2 regions of the Shewanella sp. M-Br genome follow, and region 1 is predicted to be linked to the other one. Evidence: predicted binding sites of a transcription regulator. Region 1 holds the regulator's gene; the other holds the start of a gene.
The links. Region 1 encodes sigma-54, which starts transcription at its own class of promoters, with help from an activator protein. Its sites were predicted from a motif close to GTTGGCACGNNNNTNGNNT; they were not measured.

Region 2: the regulator sigma-54 is predicted to act here: its motif matches at 3,830-3,848, upstream of AAA952_RS17005 (flagellar assembly protein FlgT).

Annotation. Positions count from the first base shown of each region.
Region 1 covers NZ_BJBV01000010.1:54,301-62,451, forward strand. Annotated here, with positions in the region: gene rapZ (RNase adapter RapZ) at 1-820, opposite strand, end outside; gene ptsN (PTS IIA-like nitrogen regulatory protein PtsN) at 817-1,260, opposite strand; gene hpf (ribosome hibernation promoting factor) at 1,263-1,550, opposite strand; gene AAA952_RS10175 (RNA polymerase factor sigma-54) at 1,579-3,057, opposite strand; gene lptB (LPS export ABC transporter ATP-binding protein) at 3,165-3,896, opposite strand; gene lptA (lipopolysaccharide transport periplasmic protein LptA) at 3,893-4,447, opposite strand; gene lptC (LPS export ABC transporter periplasmic protein LptC) at 4,434-4,994, opposite strand; gene kdsC (3-deoxy-manno-octulosonate-8-phosphatase KdsC) at 4,991-5,542, opposite strand; gene AAA952_RS10200 (KpsF/GutQ family sugar-phosphate isomerase) at 5,542-6,519, opposite strand; gene mlaF (phospholipid ABC transporter ATP-binding protein MlaF) at 7,163-7,981, shown strand; gene mlaE (lipid asymmetry maintenance ABC transporter permease subunit MlaE) at 7,978-8,151, shown strand, end outside.
Region 2 covers NZ_BJBV01000021.1:58,347-66,497, forward strand. Annotated here, with positions in the region: gene AAA952_RS16975 (chemotaxis protein CheV) at 1-702, opposite strand, end outside; gene flgA (flagellar basal body P-ring formation chaperone FlgA) at 908-1,615, shown strand; gene flgM (flagellar biosynthesis anti-sigma factor FlgM) at 1,691-2,014, shown strand; gene AAA952_RS16990 (flagella synthesis protein FlgN) at 2,017-2,442, shown strand; gene AAA952_RS16995 (LPP20 family lipoprotein) at 2,570-3,019, opposite strand; gene AAA952_RS17000 (FlgO family outer membrane protein) at 3,016-3,648, opposite strand; gene AAA952_RS17005 (flagellar assembly protein FlgT) at 3,929-5,095, shown strand; tRNA gene AAA952_RS17010 (tRNA-Arg) at 5,151-5,226, shown strand; gene AAA952_RS17015 (hypothetical protein) at 5,437-6,303, shown strand; gene AAA952_RS17020 (hypothetical protein) at 6,497-7,618, shown strand; gene AAA952_RS17025 (helix-turn-helix domain-containing protein) at 7,737-7,925, shown strand; gene AAA952_RS17030 (hypothetical protein) at 7,909-8,151, shown strand, end outside.

The DNA.
Region 1 (8,151 bases):
CATAAACTTTATGTTTACCGTTACTAAAGCGTTTTGCCAATTGCTCTGCGACGTAAACTGATCTGTGCTGTCCACCTGTGCAGCCAATGGCCACAGTTAAATAACTGCGATTGTTACGCTCGAGGTGCGGCAGCCAAGTCTCCAGTAAATTTTCTATTTGCCAGATGAACTTATTGACCAGTGGTTGGCGATTTAAGAACTCAGCCACGGGTTCATCTAAGCCAGTCAATGGCCGCAGCGCCAACTCCCAGTGGGGATTGGGCAGAAAGCGTACATCGAACATAAAGTCGGCTTCGGTGGGCATTCCGTGCTTAAAGCCAAAGGACTCGAAGTTGATCACGAGTTCTTTATCGACACTACCAAGGAGAATTTGTCTGACTTGGTCGCTTAAATCATAGATATTCAAATTCGACGTATCTATGTAGTGATCGACCAGTTTTGACATAGGCTCGAGCAGTTTCCCCTCCAGCTTTATCGCTTCTTGCAAAGAGACTCGGCTCTTCGACAAAGGATGCAAACGGCGGGTTTCGCTGTAACGCTTGAGCAGAATTTTATCGCTGGAGTTAAGGAAGAAGCTCGTTAACTCAGTATCTGGAGGTAGGCTAGCGAGTTGTTTCACTAAGACCTTATCCTGCTCAGGCATGTTACGCACGTCGACACTGATGGCGACGAGATCGTTACTGCCTTTGAGTTGCTCAAGCAAACTGCCAATCAATGGCAAGGGAAGGTTATCGACACAATAATAGCCGAGATCTTCGAGTACCCTAAGGGCGACAGATTTGCCTGAGCCTGAGCGGCCCGACACTATGACCAGTTTCATCCAGTGATTACCTGATAGAGTTCCGTTTCATCATGCGTCTTGCGTAATTGCTTTAATATTTGCTTGTCGCTCAGCTTTTCGGCCATGCAAGACAAGGTACTTAAGTGCTGCTGACATTGGTCTGCAGGCACCAGTAGTGCAAATAAAATATCAACAGGTTGCTTATCGATAGCATCAAATGCTATCGGCTCTTCACACTTAATTAGTATGGCAATGGGCTGATCTATATCGGCTAGTCGACCATGTGGAATGGCGATGCCGTTACCTATACCTGTGCTCCCCATCTTTTCGCGCGCCACTAGGCTTTCGAATATCTCTTGAGATGAGAGGGTCGGGTACTGGGCAGCGACTAAGTCGCTGATGAGTTCCAGTACCTTTTTCTTGCTGCCCGGAGTGGCGCAGGTAGTGCACTCCGGCCGCAGTATGGTACAAAGTTCCATTATTAGTGTTTTGTTAACTTCTCTTTGTGTTTAATAACCTGACGGTCAAGCTTGTCAATCAGGGCGTCTATAGCGGCATACATGTCAGCATGCTCTGAAGTTGCAAAAACTTCACCACCTATGAGGTTTATTCTCGCTTCAGCAATCTGTTGCATTTTCTCAACATTGAGCACAACGTGCACATTATTGATCTGTTCGAAATGGCGTTCAAGTTTTGAAAACTTTTCTTCTACATATGCACGTAACGATTCGGTAATTTCGACATGGTGTCCACTTAGGTTTATTTGCATAGAAACGTCCTCCGATATCCACTGTAGGTTATAAACTTTTACGCTGATTAGAAGGTGGAATAAGCATAGCCTCTCGGTACTTCGCAATGGTTCTGCGGGCTACGTTGATCCCTTGTTCTGCCAGAAGTTGTGCCATCTTACTATCGCTTAATGGTTTTTTCTGGTTTTCCGCTGCCACCAGTTTCTTTATAAAGGCTCTGATTGCTGTGGATGAGCACTCACCACCATCGTCAGTCCCGACGTGGCTAGAGAAGAAGTATTTTAGTTCAAAAAGTCCCTTAGGGGTATGCATGTATTTTTGAGTTGTGACCCGTGAGATGGTGGACTCATGCATTTCTACCGCTTCAGCAATATCGTTAAGCACCATAGGCTTCATGGCTTCTTCACCATACTCAAAGAAACCTTGCTGATATTGCACTATGCAATTAGCAACTTTAAGCAAAGTGTCGTTACGGCTTTCTAGACTCTTAATAAACCATTTAGCCTCTTGCAGATGGCCGCGAATAAATTGGCTATCGGCTTGGTTTTTTGTGCTGCGTGCCATAGAAGCATAATGTTGATTTACATTGATTTTGGGCATGCAGTCAGGATTAAGCTCAACGACCCAGCGGCCATTTTTCTTCGACACAGACACATCTGGGATAACGTATTCGTCATTATTGGGCGTGATCAACAAACCTGGGCGAGGATTGAGGGTTTGGATGAGTGCTATACCATCCCTTAATTCATCTTCTTTTAATTTAGTCTTACGCATCAACAACCTAAAATCACGGGCGGCGATCAGATCTAAATGATCTTTGATCAGCATACGGGCGTTTTCTAGGTTGGGAGTATCAGCGGCGAAATGCGACAGTTGGATCAGCAGGCATTCACTTAAATCGCGGGCGGCAACGCCTATGGGATCAAAATGCTGAATGCGCTTGAGTACGGCTTCGACTTCGTCAAGCTCAACTTCAGGATTGCCCATGGCTTCGAGAATTTCTTCAGTGCTTTGGGTGAGATAGCCCTGATCGTCGATTGCATCAATAATGGCGGTGGCAATGGCTAAATCGGTTTCAGAAAACGGCGTGAGGTTTTTTTGCCATTCTAAGTGTTCGTACAAACCTTCACTGGTCTCGCCTTGGAAGGGCATATCGTCTTCACGACTGCCGCCGGGGCCTGAGTTTGGGGAGGCGGTAAACACTTCATCCCATGTGGTGTCCATGGGGAGCTCATCGGGCATGGATTCTTTGGTTAGCGACTCTGCCGTGTCTATGGTGGAGCTGTCTTTTTCTGGTGGCAGAGTGCTAGATTCACTGAAATCCGTATCGGATAGCGTTTGGTTTACAGGGGTTTTAGTGGCGTCGAATTGATCCTCTTCCAGCTCGAGAAGGGGATTAGAATCTAATGCTTGCTGGATCTCTTGCTGCAGTTCTAATGACGACAGTTGCAACAGACGTATGGCCTGTTGTAATTGTGGCGTCATGGTTAACTGTTGACCCAGTTTGAGCTGGAGTGACGCTTTCATGTTACCGCTGATCCCTACGTTATTATTGTTGGATGAGGTCGCTTATTATTATCTTGAGTGAAGCCCAATGGCGGTATAAATTGCCTCCATTGGCTTCGCTCGATTAACTATAGCCTGAATTGTTCACCTAAGTACACAGCCCTAACTTGCTGATTGTCTAAGATCTCTGCTGGAGTTCCTTCGGCAATCAGGTTTCCGTGACTCACAATATAAGCATGTTCACATACATCTAATGTCTCGCGGACATTATGGTCTGTGATCAGTACGCCAAGGCCGCGACTTTTGAGTTGTTCGATAATCTTCTTGATGTCGATAACTGAAATAGGATCGACGCCGGCAAACGGTTCATCGAGCAAAATGAACTTAGGATTAGCGGCTAAAGCCCGCGCAATTTCGACGCGACGACGTTCGCCACCCGACAATGACATGCCTTGGCTGTCACGGATGTGGGTGATATGAAACTCTTCGAGCAGATGTTCTAGTTCTTCTTCTCGTTCTTCGTTTTTAAGTTCTTTACGAGTTTGCAGTACGGCCATGATGTTGTCATGAACAGTTAGCTTACGAAAGATACTGGCTTCCTGCGGTAAGTAACCTATGCCTTTGCGGGCACGCAGATGCATAGGATCTGCGGTTAAATCATCATCGTCGATAAAGATATGTCCCTTATCGCTCTTCACTAGCCCGACAACCATGTAAAAGGTCGTGGTTTTACCTGCACCGTTTGGACCGAGTAGGCCAACGACTTGACCGGTTTTTACCGTCAGACTGACGTCTTTAACCACTTGGCGACTCTTGTAACTTTTCGCCAGATTTTGTGCTCTTAAGGTGATTTGGGTCATTTAGAGTCCTGCTTTTTCACAGGTTTATCCGCTGGAGCATCTGATTTAGCATCATCTTGATAGTTTTCTGGCTGAATAATAGTGATCACGCGATCGTCACCACTGCCAGTACTCTCGGCCATCAATTTCTGTTGAATCATGTTATAGCGGATTAAATTGCCTGTAACTTGGCTACCCGCTTGATCTAATGACGCCATACCTTTCAGTGTTAAGGTGCGGCTTGCCATATCGTAACGAATTTCTTTCGCGCTGGCCGATGCAGGACGGCCATCGTCTAATATCTGGCTATACGTAGCAGGGTTGCCTGTGGCGACTAAAGTTTTGCTATTTTCACCTTCAGCGGAAAATGCACGCAGTTCATTTGCTTGGATTTTTATTGAGCCTTGGGTAACTTCAACCGGACCAAAGAAGATGATCTGGTTGTTTTTGATATCCGCAGTTTGGCTCACAGCTTTAATTTTGACTTCTTGCTTTAAGTCGCCCACTTTCGCGAAAGCACTCATGCTCATAATTAGCATTAGGCTGGCAAGTAATACGTTATTTTGCTTCATATGTTCCTACTACCTGACTGGTCAATTGCACTTCTTGCGCGTTGAGGTCGGCATAAAGGCCTTGGCCTTGAATATTAAAATCTTTCCCTGTGACGTAAATGGTGCGGTCAGAGGTCATTATCATCGTATTGAGATCGAGTTCCAGATAACTGGTGGACAAGGTCTGGATCGGTTCTTCTGGGCTAATGGCATCAATAATAACATTGTTTTCTAATACAACCTTGCCCGTTTCCTTGTTTAGCTTGCCCTGATCTGCTCTGAGTTGCCATTGTGCTTTACCTTGGTCTGGATAAACAAGATAAACAGGTTGAGTAAAGTAAGTTTGATTCGTTGAATCATAATGTTCCATGTGTTTCGCCGTCACACGGCTATTGACTAGCCCTTGTTCATTGAACTCAACACTGCGCAGATCTTCAACGATGAAATCTGGGGTATTTTGATCTTTTACTCTGTTATCGGTATCACCGCTGTGTTTGTTCTGGACCTGCCAGTAAAGCGCTAGTGCAGTTCCAAAAAAAGCGATAATCGCGAGTGTCACACGACTCATATACTCATTCCATGGGCCGAAGTGAATTTATTTTGACTTAGGAGTAACAGATCTGTGAGTTCACGCAGTGCACCGTGGCCACCATTGAGCGTAGTCACAAAATGGGCGTATTGGCGTACATAGGGGTGGCCGTCAGCAACACTGACCGCTAAACCGACGACATTCATCACTGGCAGATCGACAATATCATCACCGATATAAGCCACTTCTTCTGGGGTAACACCATAGAGTGCGAGCAATGCTTCATAGGGCTCGAACTTATTGTCTACGCCTTGGTAGATATGGGTAACCCCAAGCGCCGTCATACGGTTTTCAACGATTTTGGATTGACGTCCAGTGATAACCGCAAGATTAAAACCGCTGGTGAGTATCGAGCGCACGCCATAGCCATCGCGAGTGTGGAAGGCTTTTAGCTCTTCGCCGCTATTGCTTAGGTAAATACGACCGTCGGAAAACACCCCGTCGACGTCACAGATCAACAGTTTAATCTTTTGCGCGCGTTGCCACACATCATCACTGATTGGGCCGTAAAATCCTTGCTGTGGCATTAAATGACTCCTGCTTTAACCATGTCTAGCATGTTAAGAGCGCCGATTGGATGGCGGTCTTTATCGATAACAATTAATCCGTTGATGTTTTTTGAGTCCATCACTTGCAGCGCTTGAGCGGCCAACACACCGTCTGTGATGGTCACGCAGTTACGGGTCATCACATCGGCGATGGGTGTAGTGCGTAGATTTACTTCGGCATCGATAACGCGGCGTAAATCACCATCGGTGAAGATACCAACCAGCTTGCGCTGATCATCGATAATCGCCGTCATGCCTAAGCCTTTTTTGGAGATTTCGTACAGGGCTTCTGTGATGCAAATATCGTGGTTAACGAGCGGTAAGTCATCACCGCTATGCATGACATCGCAGACTTTTAACAATAACTTACGCCCTAAAGCGCCGCCAGGATGGGACATAGCAAAGTCATCACGGGTAAAGCCTTTCGCTTGTAGTAGCGCAATGGCAATCGCATCGCCCATCACTAAGGTCGCGGTAGTGCTTGACGTTGGGGCGAGTCCCAGTGGGCAAGCCTCTTCTGGAACTTCAATACATAAATGCACTTTAGCTAAGCGCGCCATGTTCGATTCGGGTTTGCCTGTTACCGCAATAACGGGTACGCCCATACGTTGGATGACGGGCATTAAGGTGAGGATTTCGCTCGACTCACCAGAATTAGAAATCGCTAAAATCACATCGTTATCGGCTAATACACCGAGATCACCGTGGCTGGCTTCACCCGGATGCACAAAAAATGCGGGCGTTCCTGTGCTGGCGAGGGTGGCAGAAATCTTATTGCCGATATGGCCCGATTTGCCCATTCCCATGACAATCACTTTGCCTGTGCAGTTAAGGATCAACTCGCAAGCTTCTGCAAATTCAGCCGAATCAACATATTGATAAAGATTGTCTAGGGCTGACTTTTCAATGTCGATAACTTTACAGCCCCATTGGCGCAGTTGTGATTTGTCTACCATGTCTATCTCTCTTTTTGCATTGTCTTTGTCGCCCCATTGATGGGATTGGAATAGCACAATTTGGTACGCGATAAAGATGATATGTAATAGGCTTTCTGCCAAGTTTTAGTTTGTTTTCAGACGATTTAGCTTATGTTTCGTTGTGGTGAATTCCCTAAAACAACAAAACAATTGCGGCAGGCTAGAGCGATTGATCCGACTCGTCAAGTTCAGCTGCGGCAGCTATGCATGCACAATACCCTGTTTAGCGGTATAAGGTCTTGAGCAATATCATCGTCTTTGTCGTTTATTTCAATGGATTTATCCCATATCGCAGCGGGTATTACCCTATAGGATGCCTCTTTTGCGCAATTGCGGATCGACTCTCCCCGATAAAAGTGGGCGAAGAGTGAGCTAAGTGCGAACGAATTAGCCAATACTGCCAATTCTGCAACTAGGTTGAAAACATTAAGTAACATTTTACCTGTGCAGAGTGAAAACTTAGGGCGCATTTTCGCTGTAAATGAGGCAAATTGAAAGTATCGCAGGGCGATAGTGTCGATTCGGTTGTAGGTTAAAGCGCAATTACGTACAATTTGCGGCTCTTCGATTGGTCAGTCTCGGAAGACTAGGATCACCTCATTTGCAAATGTCGGAATCAAGCATGACTCAAGAACAAACGCCGTTGGTTGAGATCCGTAATTTGGGGTTTAGCCGCGGTCAGCGTGTGATATATGAAGATATTAGCCTGTCTATTCCAAGGGGCAAGGTGACGGCGATCATGGGGCCGAGCGGCATAGGCAAAACGACCCTGTTAAAGTTGATCGGCGGCCAATTAACGCCTGACCACGGACAAGTGCTATTTGATGGCCACGATATCCATGGCGTGAGTCGCAATGAATTATTTAGTCTGCGTAAGCGGATGAGCATGCTGTTTCAAAGTGGCGCGCTGTTTACCGACATTAATGTGTTCGATAACGTGGCGTTTGCGCTGCGCGAACATTCTGGTCTGCCAGAAGACATTATTCGCACTATCGTGCTGATGAAGCTTGAAGCCGTAGGCTTGCGTGGCGCCGCCCAGATGATGCCAAGTGAGTTATCCGGTGGTATGCAACGCCGCGCAGCATTGGCTAGAGCCATCGCGCTTGAGCCTGAAATGGTGATGTACGATGAGCCTTTTGCCGGCCAAGATCCAATCTCTATGGGCGTGTTAGTGAAGCTTATTCGTGAGTTATCGGATGCGCTCAATTTGACCTCCATCGTAGTGTCCCACGATGTGGATGAAGTCCTCGGCATTGCCGATTATGTATATGTGGTGGCTGACAAAAAAGTCATCGCCCACGGTACCCCTGAAGAATTAAAGTACGCTGATAATCCGCAGCTGAAACAGTTTATTCAAGGTGCTCCGGACGGCCCTGTGCCGTTCCATTATCCGGCAAATGATTACCAGCAAGAATTAATGGCAAAAGGAGTTGGCAAGTGAAGTTAATCGACAGTATTGCCGACTTAGGCCGCAGCGCGATTGAGCTAGTGCTCGGTTTTGGCCGTGCAGGCCTTATGCTGTGGGGGGCGATTTTTCGCTGGCCACGCGTGCGTAAAGGTTTTCCATTATTAGTGCGCCAGATTTATGTGGTCGGTGTGCAATCCATGGTG
Region 2 (8,151 bases), on a different contig from region 1:
GAGGGGGATCTCATCGGCCACATTATCCATCTCTTTGGCGATCTCTTTAAGCTTGTCTAATGCTTCGCGACCATCTTTTGCGGTATCAATTTGTAAATTCAATGACTCGAGTGAACGAATAATTTGTTTACGCGCCACGGCAGAATCATCAATAACCATAATATGATAATGCTGAGTTCTGTCGAGGGTCAGTTTTTCATTGGCTTCTTCACTGATAGCCGTTTTAACTGGTGAAATCTCATCTAAGATTTTTTCCACATCGAGAATTTCAACTAATTCACCTTCAATTTCAGTCACAGCTGTCAGATAAGAATAACGGCCAGCACCTTGCGGCGGAGGCATAATCGCTTCCCAATTCATGTTGATGATCCGCTCAACAGAACTGACCAAGAAGCCTTGAACACTGCGGTTATATTCAGAAATAATGATGAAACAGTTTTCAGTGCTCGCTAAAGGTTTTCCCCCTGTTGCCGCACTCAAATCAATCACTGAAATGGTTGTTCCACGAATATGAGCAACACCCTTCACATAAGGATTAAGTTTAGGCAAAGTGGTCAGTGGTGGACACTGCAGTACTTCTTTCACCTTAAACACGTTAATCCCAAACCGTTGACGACCGTTTAATTTAAAAAGCAGTAATTCTAAACGGTTTTGTCCAACGAGCTGGGTTCGTTTGTTGACTGAATCAAGAATACTCGACATAACTCTGCCTTGTTGTTCTGTTTATGTTCGGCCCTATAACTCAGTTGAGTATAGGCATATTAATTGCTTACGTCTTATCTATCGATAAACATAGTCGAAACTGAGTCAATCTTCTGACAGTGATGCAAATTATTATTACAGTGGTCAGCTTCGAACTTAATAAAAGTATAGGTGCATTCTGGCGTTACAAGCTAGTCTCTTCATTATGAAAGTAAATTTAGTCTGTTTTTTTAGTCTTTTCACCCTCTTCATGCCCGCTTTTGCGAGTGCAGAGCCTATTGTCCCCACCGTATCGGCAATCTCAGAATTAGCTAAAGCGCTTATTTCAGAAAAAATATCCGTTCCAGAAAATGCCAAAGTAAATATTTCGCCACAGATGGTTGACGCAAGAATGCTGCCGTCACAATGTTCGTCTCCAATGAAAGTTGAACTGGCTAGCGATAGGGAAATTAGCCGTAATAACACCTTAAAAGTCAGCTGCGATACACAAGACTTAGCTTACCCTTGGCAAATCTATATCTCGGTTCGGGTGGATATCTTATTCCCCGTTGTTGTCTCAACCGAAATCTTAGCACCAGGCGAACTCATCTCTCCTAGTCAAGTAGAAGTCCGTTACATTGAACAAAATAGCTTGAGAGGTGCCGAATTCGATGACCCGAGTAAATTGGCTGGCGTGCGAGTAAAACGACGAGTAGCAAAAGATAATCCCATATTAAGCAACAACTTATGCTTCGTTTGTAAAAATGATTCGGTATCTATCTACGTTCGTTCTGGCTCATTCGAGCTCAAAACAGTAGGCGAAGCCCTACAAGATGGCAATAAAGGTGATCGGATCAGAGTCAAAAATAGCAGTTCAAACAAAGAACTAGATGCTATAGTCACAGGCATTGGCGAAGTTGAAGTAAGAATGTAAAATAATCTAAAGCTTTTTTGTAAGCTGCCGATACCCCAGTTAAGAAATCCCGTACACACGACGCTGGAGCCTAAAATGGCAATTGATATTAGCAAACTCAACACTGCAACGACTGCGCAAGTTCGTTCAGGCGCAACGAAAACGAGCAGCGATCAATCTGCTCAAGTTGCTACAAAATCGACAACACCACAGAGAAGCGACTCAGTGGTCATTACGGCCCAGGCACAACAACTTCAAGGAGCTCAGACTAAAATGGCTAGCCTTCCTGAAGTTGATCAAAAGAAAGTAGCAGAAATCAAACAAGCTATTGCCGAAGGTCGCTATAAAATTGACCCTGAAAAGTTGGCTGCCAATATTGCAAGTTTTGAAGCCGAACTTAATGACTTAAATAAAGAGTAACTATGACTGAAATAGCTAAACTGGTAGATCTACAACACGCCCATTTGGCTGTTCTTAAGCAAATCATACTCAAGGAAAAAGGCGCTTTGGTTGACCAAAACGCCGATTTACTGCTTTCCCTTGCTAACGAAAAATCGCAATGTCTCAAAGAACTAAAGACTAATGATGATATTCTGGCAAAACACAGTGATAAATCGCTACTCACTCAGCAAGTCGAACTCGTGCATAAAATGGCCGAGATCAAAGACGCATTGACTGAATGCAAAGAATTAAACGAACAAAATGCTAGTTTAATTGAGATGAATTTAGCGAGTTTAAATCGCTTTGCTCAAGCTTTACAAGCCAGCAGAAACGCCTCCAGCCTCACCTATAACGATAAAGGCAAGACCTCGACTATCTCAAGTTTAGGCAATGATTTAAAGGCCTAATAAGCGCATCACTCCCACTTAGCATTCCCTTTTCTAAGCTCTGATTAGATATTAATGTCTTGTACAAAAAGAAAAGCCGCGTAAATACGCGGCTCAATACATGCTGTTGAACATACATTCAATAACGCTAGAAATACGTCACTTCCTTCACTCGTTGTGGACGGTTCTGTTGTTGATAAAGCGCCCAAACCTGTGAAAAATCAAGTTCTAACTCAGTGACATAATGCTCGCCTGCTGGATAACTCTTAACGACTCGTGCGCCGCGGATCACGCCAGAAACTGACGCTTTGACATTATCGTCCGTCAACATCCAATCACTGACACTGCTGTTTGCCGTTATTTTCTGCCCATAAACTTGTTCCGCTAATTCACGATAAGCCACAATTTTTGATGCCTGCATAGCCATCAACACTCTTTGTGATTGCTCTTTAGCAGGTTGAGTCGCTAACGGCGCATATCCTATAGCCGTTAACTTAGGAAAACTCGGCGGCGGCACATCTTCCCATTGCACATATCTATCTTTAGCAGCGCAGCCAGTTAGCATTAGCGCCACAATAACTAAAAGGTAGCGTTTCATTTTCCATCTCCTAAAACACGCACTTCATTCATACCTGGACTCGCCTGACGATATAAGATGCCATTTTGTGACACAATTTGCTCCGAAGGCTGCATGTAGTTTGCCAACTCTTTTTGAGTCACAAAAGTTTGAGATGCCGATACCACGCGATTGTTACTAATGTTCACAATCCGAGTATTGATCGCCATACCATTGGTTACTACGCTCATAGTCGAAACGACAAGATGTTCAACAGGAAGATCTTTCGACAATTTTTGCCAATCTCTCGTCAAAATAAAATCCCCGTCAGATGTGACTCTCAAGCCATCAGCTAAGTTTAAATCCACCACATTAAACTGAAAGCTATGGAGCGACGTCATTAATCCTTGCTGTAACTGTTGCGCTAACGCATTAGTGCCATTCAAATCGCCCACTAATACTGGTGTTGCAACTACGATAGGTTGATCAGAACGCAAAGCATCATTTTGCTTAACGAGCTCAGTCACTATTCGCTGTGCTAAATGGTTAATCACTGCCGTTGGCGGCAACCCATTGCCATCCACTAAACTCGGTTTGGGCGGCGTAACCGGTTTAGCTACACATCCACCTAACATTATCAATGTTAAGGGAATAATCACACGCTTTAGCATTGGATTTACCTCATCTATGGGTGCATTGGCAGTCAAGTGACTCACTTTCTAAGCTTCAAATTTTTAATGAGTAACAAAAACCAGCAATCTTCAGACCAATATTAACCTCAGTCCGACAATATTCTTCTATTACGCAGTATATCGACTGTAACGCTGGAAACTTTATCAAAAGTTCTCATACTCAGGCACGAAATTTGCTTTATTGACATATTAGATTAAGAGTCAGAAAACTGGCTCGATTGGTAATATCGCCATTAGCTTAGCGATAAGGATTGAATTGATGCACATACCAGGTTCAGCTTCGCTCATCATTTTGAGCCTTTTACTACTTTCTTTGCCCACCAGAGCCGAATGGATAGAAGCCAGCGGAGAAGCAACTATTATCAATGGTAATACAGCTCAAGCAAGGGAAGAAGCAATTAATCAAGCTGTTAGCTATGCGACTTTAAGCACAGGTATTCAAATATCCAGCGAGCAACAAACCTCTAATGGTAACCTCACACAAAATAACTTTGCGATAAATCGTAACGCCCAAGCCATAAACATCCAACTCGTAAGCGAGCAAATTCAGGGAAATAAAATATATGTATCCCTACGCCTCGATCTAAATGATGATCCAACACAACAGTGTCCTAATGGCCAATTAAAGGCCGCTATTTTAATACCTCAAACACAAATAAAAGATCGTTCTCAGCTTAGATATGGACAACTTTCAGGCTTTGAAGAGGTTATTTCAGAGGCGTTAGGGAACACTATAGAAGATTACTCTTCAACTGGCTTTAGTCACATCCATGCTAACGAGCGACTCGATATTGAACAAGACCTAGTGGATATTCGCGGTTATCGACTCCCAAGCTGGCTCAGTGAAATTACCGACAGCCAATATATTCTTCAACCGCAGATCATTGATATATCGATAGAGCCTGTACAACCCACCTTCTTAGGATTTTGGGATGAAGCTCCGCTAAGGCAATTTCAATTCAAACTCAGCCTCTATCATGGGATCAGTGGCGAAGAGGTCTGGAGCAAAAGCTACAGCACATCGGCCCCATGGGAATTTGAAGAACAGGCTATCATTGCTCCCAACAGTAATAGATTCTGGCGTTCCTCCTATGGAAAAAGTATTACTCAATTAATATTGCAGGCTACCCGAGATTTAGACAGCACACTTAATTGCAGGCCATTACTTGGCCAAGTCGTTAGCCGACAAGCAGACAGGATTATATTAAATCTAGGCCGTAAACATGGCATTCGTGTCGGTGATAAATTCCAAGTAGTATTACAACAAAACTTACCCGATAGACTCAATGAAATGCGCGCCGTCGCGACCAAAAGTCGTGCAACGGTAAAAATTGAGCAAGTAAGCGAAGAAAGTGCCACCGCAGTACTTGTAGACCAAAATGCCGCCTACAATGTACAGATAAACGACATAGCGCTTAAGATTTAAGCAACTAAATCATAAGCCTTTTAATCAAAGATAAAACCAGTATAATCACTGTCGTCTCTTCATAGCTCAACAGGATAGAGCAGCCGCCTCCTAAGCGGCCGATCGGGGTTCGAGTCCCTGTGGAGAGACCATAAGTCACTTTTTATACTTATAACTCAATAAGTTATGAAAAACAAAAAATCCTGTGCCGCCTATGTGCCGCCATAGGAATGACGTTTTTTAGAATTTTTTTCGTAACATTTTAAAAAATCCCCCTTTTGCCCTGTTCATCTCAGTTATGGACAATTAACCCTATTTCTAATACTTTTCCCTATGAGTTAACGAACAGGGAAAATAGCTTTATGACGGAAACTTCATCGCAAGAAAAGTTCACTCAAACACTCGAAGGGATCATCGAGCAATATTCAATTTCCGAACCACCCGAATTTTTGAAAGTCCTCATCGCTCTCCCTGACTCTCCAGATAAAGACAAAATGTTTGAAGGTATGGATGAAGTATTTCGCGCCATAACTTCACCCTCTGAACTATCCAGCAAACTCCCCAAAGGCACAACTGAAGATACGGTCGCAAAAGAGCTGGCAAAAATTCCAGACAGTCAGAAAATCCTTAGTGAAGAACAGCAGAAAATGGTGGAGCTATTTATTGAAATGCTATCTTCATCATCGAGCAATGAATCTCAGATCGATATGGACTATGTACGATGGTTCGCAAATGCCAATTTTCCGCTGTCATCGGACACTAGTGATGAAGATGAAGCTGTATTAATAAACTTACTCAACAGCCAACCAGAGGCCATAGCTGAGTTTATGCAAGCGATGATGGCGTGCCACATGGCTGGAATGACCAAAGCAGCCAATCTACTAAGTCGCCTTTTTGCACAGCACGTATTGATCATTGAAAACGACAGCTACCAATCACTCTGTGGTGATATAACAAGGCACAAAGGGGTAATCGAAACCTCGGGCAACAATTCCAAGAAGGGGCAAGATAAACGTCACTCAAAAAACCGCCAGCGTAAAGACTTTGCACTTAAGCTCTATTTAGAAAAGCCCTCAAGAAATCCTAAGCAAGCAGCAGAACGACTTTTTGATATTGTTAACCAATATGCCAACGATATTAAGCATCCATTCTCCAGTGAGTATCAAGGTTTTCAGACGGTATATCGCTGGTTTTTAGATGCCGATAAAAAGGAACGCAGCAAAACTTGATTCTGCCAACTAGTTAATATAAATTCGTCATAGGCGCCCGCCTCACTTACATGCGAGTGAAAACAGGCACCAAGACGAAAGTCCCTCTTTTGAATTAAACCCAATATACATAAATGACTAGGTTGAGAAGCCTCGCCGTAATCGCATGTGGTAATGCTTAAATGCAATTCGCACTCAACCGCGGAGTCTATTTATGTGTTCACTATCTAACCACGCACACAACATTCACAACAAAGCTAAAACTCTAGCTAAATGCAAAATCAGCCGAGCGCAAATATTCGAGTTAATTGCGGCCTATTACGGGCAGAAGAGTTTTGCAGCGCTGAAAAATTCTGATGTAAGTACAAAGCTAGAAAAGCCTAATTCTGATGAAGCAAATGATCGCTGCATTCAGAGAGCTATTTCTATGGGAGTAAATCATGAGACCAGCAAAGAATTATCTCTGATAGTGACTTGTGAATTGGATTCAGTAAACTCAGTCAATCCCACACTGATTAATCGCCAAGTTCTTAGCTACCTAGAAAGTAACATTGAGCTTAATGAGCAGTATTTTTATTTTGAAGGATTAAAAATCTATATCCCTTCAATGCTTGTAGCTCTAAAAAATGCTTCAAATAATGGGGTTAAAGATTCTCAGCTTTTAGAGTTGTTACTGTTAGTTGAACACTACGCAAGTGTCACGCAGGGGGAATCCAGTGAACACTGGTATCAACGTCAACTTGCAGGCGAAGTGTTAGGGGAAGCTCAAAAGAAATGGGCTGATAATTTCGCTGAATTGGTACCTGCGAGACAGGCGCTAGATACCTTTGTAAAAATGCATTCAATTACTGATCTACCTGTACCCAATATCGAAGAACTCATATCGTCCCATGCAGTTACAAGTATTAAGCAATCCGTCTGTTACCGAGTAAATGCTGGGTTTATAAAAAATTTAGCTATTGATCTATGGGGGCTAGATGAGAATGAGTTATCAGAACAACAATCGGAATTTATCACTCAGTGGGAAATCTTAGCGACCTTTCAAGAACCTTATAGAGGACAGTTAGCAGAATTAGTTGAGTCCGAAACAGATCTTATAAAACAACATTCATGGTTAGGGTTTGCCAAAGCGAATGGTATTGACCTCGAAATGGATGATATGCACCTCGTTAACTCATATACAGGTGAAGTTTGGGAGCATGATTTTGATGGCCCCGTATACGTTGATGGTTATGAAGGCATTACCCTTCCTCAATTACCATCCGAGCTACAAACACAAGTTATTAAACGTGTTGAAAAAATGCTCAACATCCAAAAAGTAATCTCGAAATTGTAATCAGTAGAAAGGTGTTTCTCAGGGTGAGAAACACCTTTTTGAGCCTGACAAACGCATACACCCTAACCCCTCACAATTATCTTAACTCCTGACAAATCTACTTTAATCAGGAGTTACCATGAACGATCTATTACTTAGTCCGACAGAGGTCGCCGAATTTCTCGGCGTCACCATCGGCACTCTATCCGTTTGGCGCTGTACTGGCCGCTACCCGTTGCGCTTCGTTAAAGTAGGCCGCAGCGTTAAGTATCGCCAAAGTGATGTTGAATCCTTCATTAACGGGAGGGTTTATGATCACACTCTTTAAATTCGGTTTCTTGTTTTGCGTCATCATTCAATTGGCGATGATCGACCACACACTTCAACAATCCCTAGAGACCATTAGGTTATATAACGAGTCCAAGTACCCGTTAACGGGTACAGAGACCGAAATCGAACAGGTGTACCCGTTAACAAGCTTTGACTCTGTTAACGGGTACACCTTAAAAGCCACTGACCAAAAGCAAACTGTTCCATTACATAACGGGGAGGTG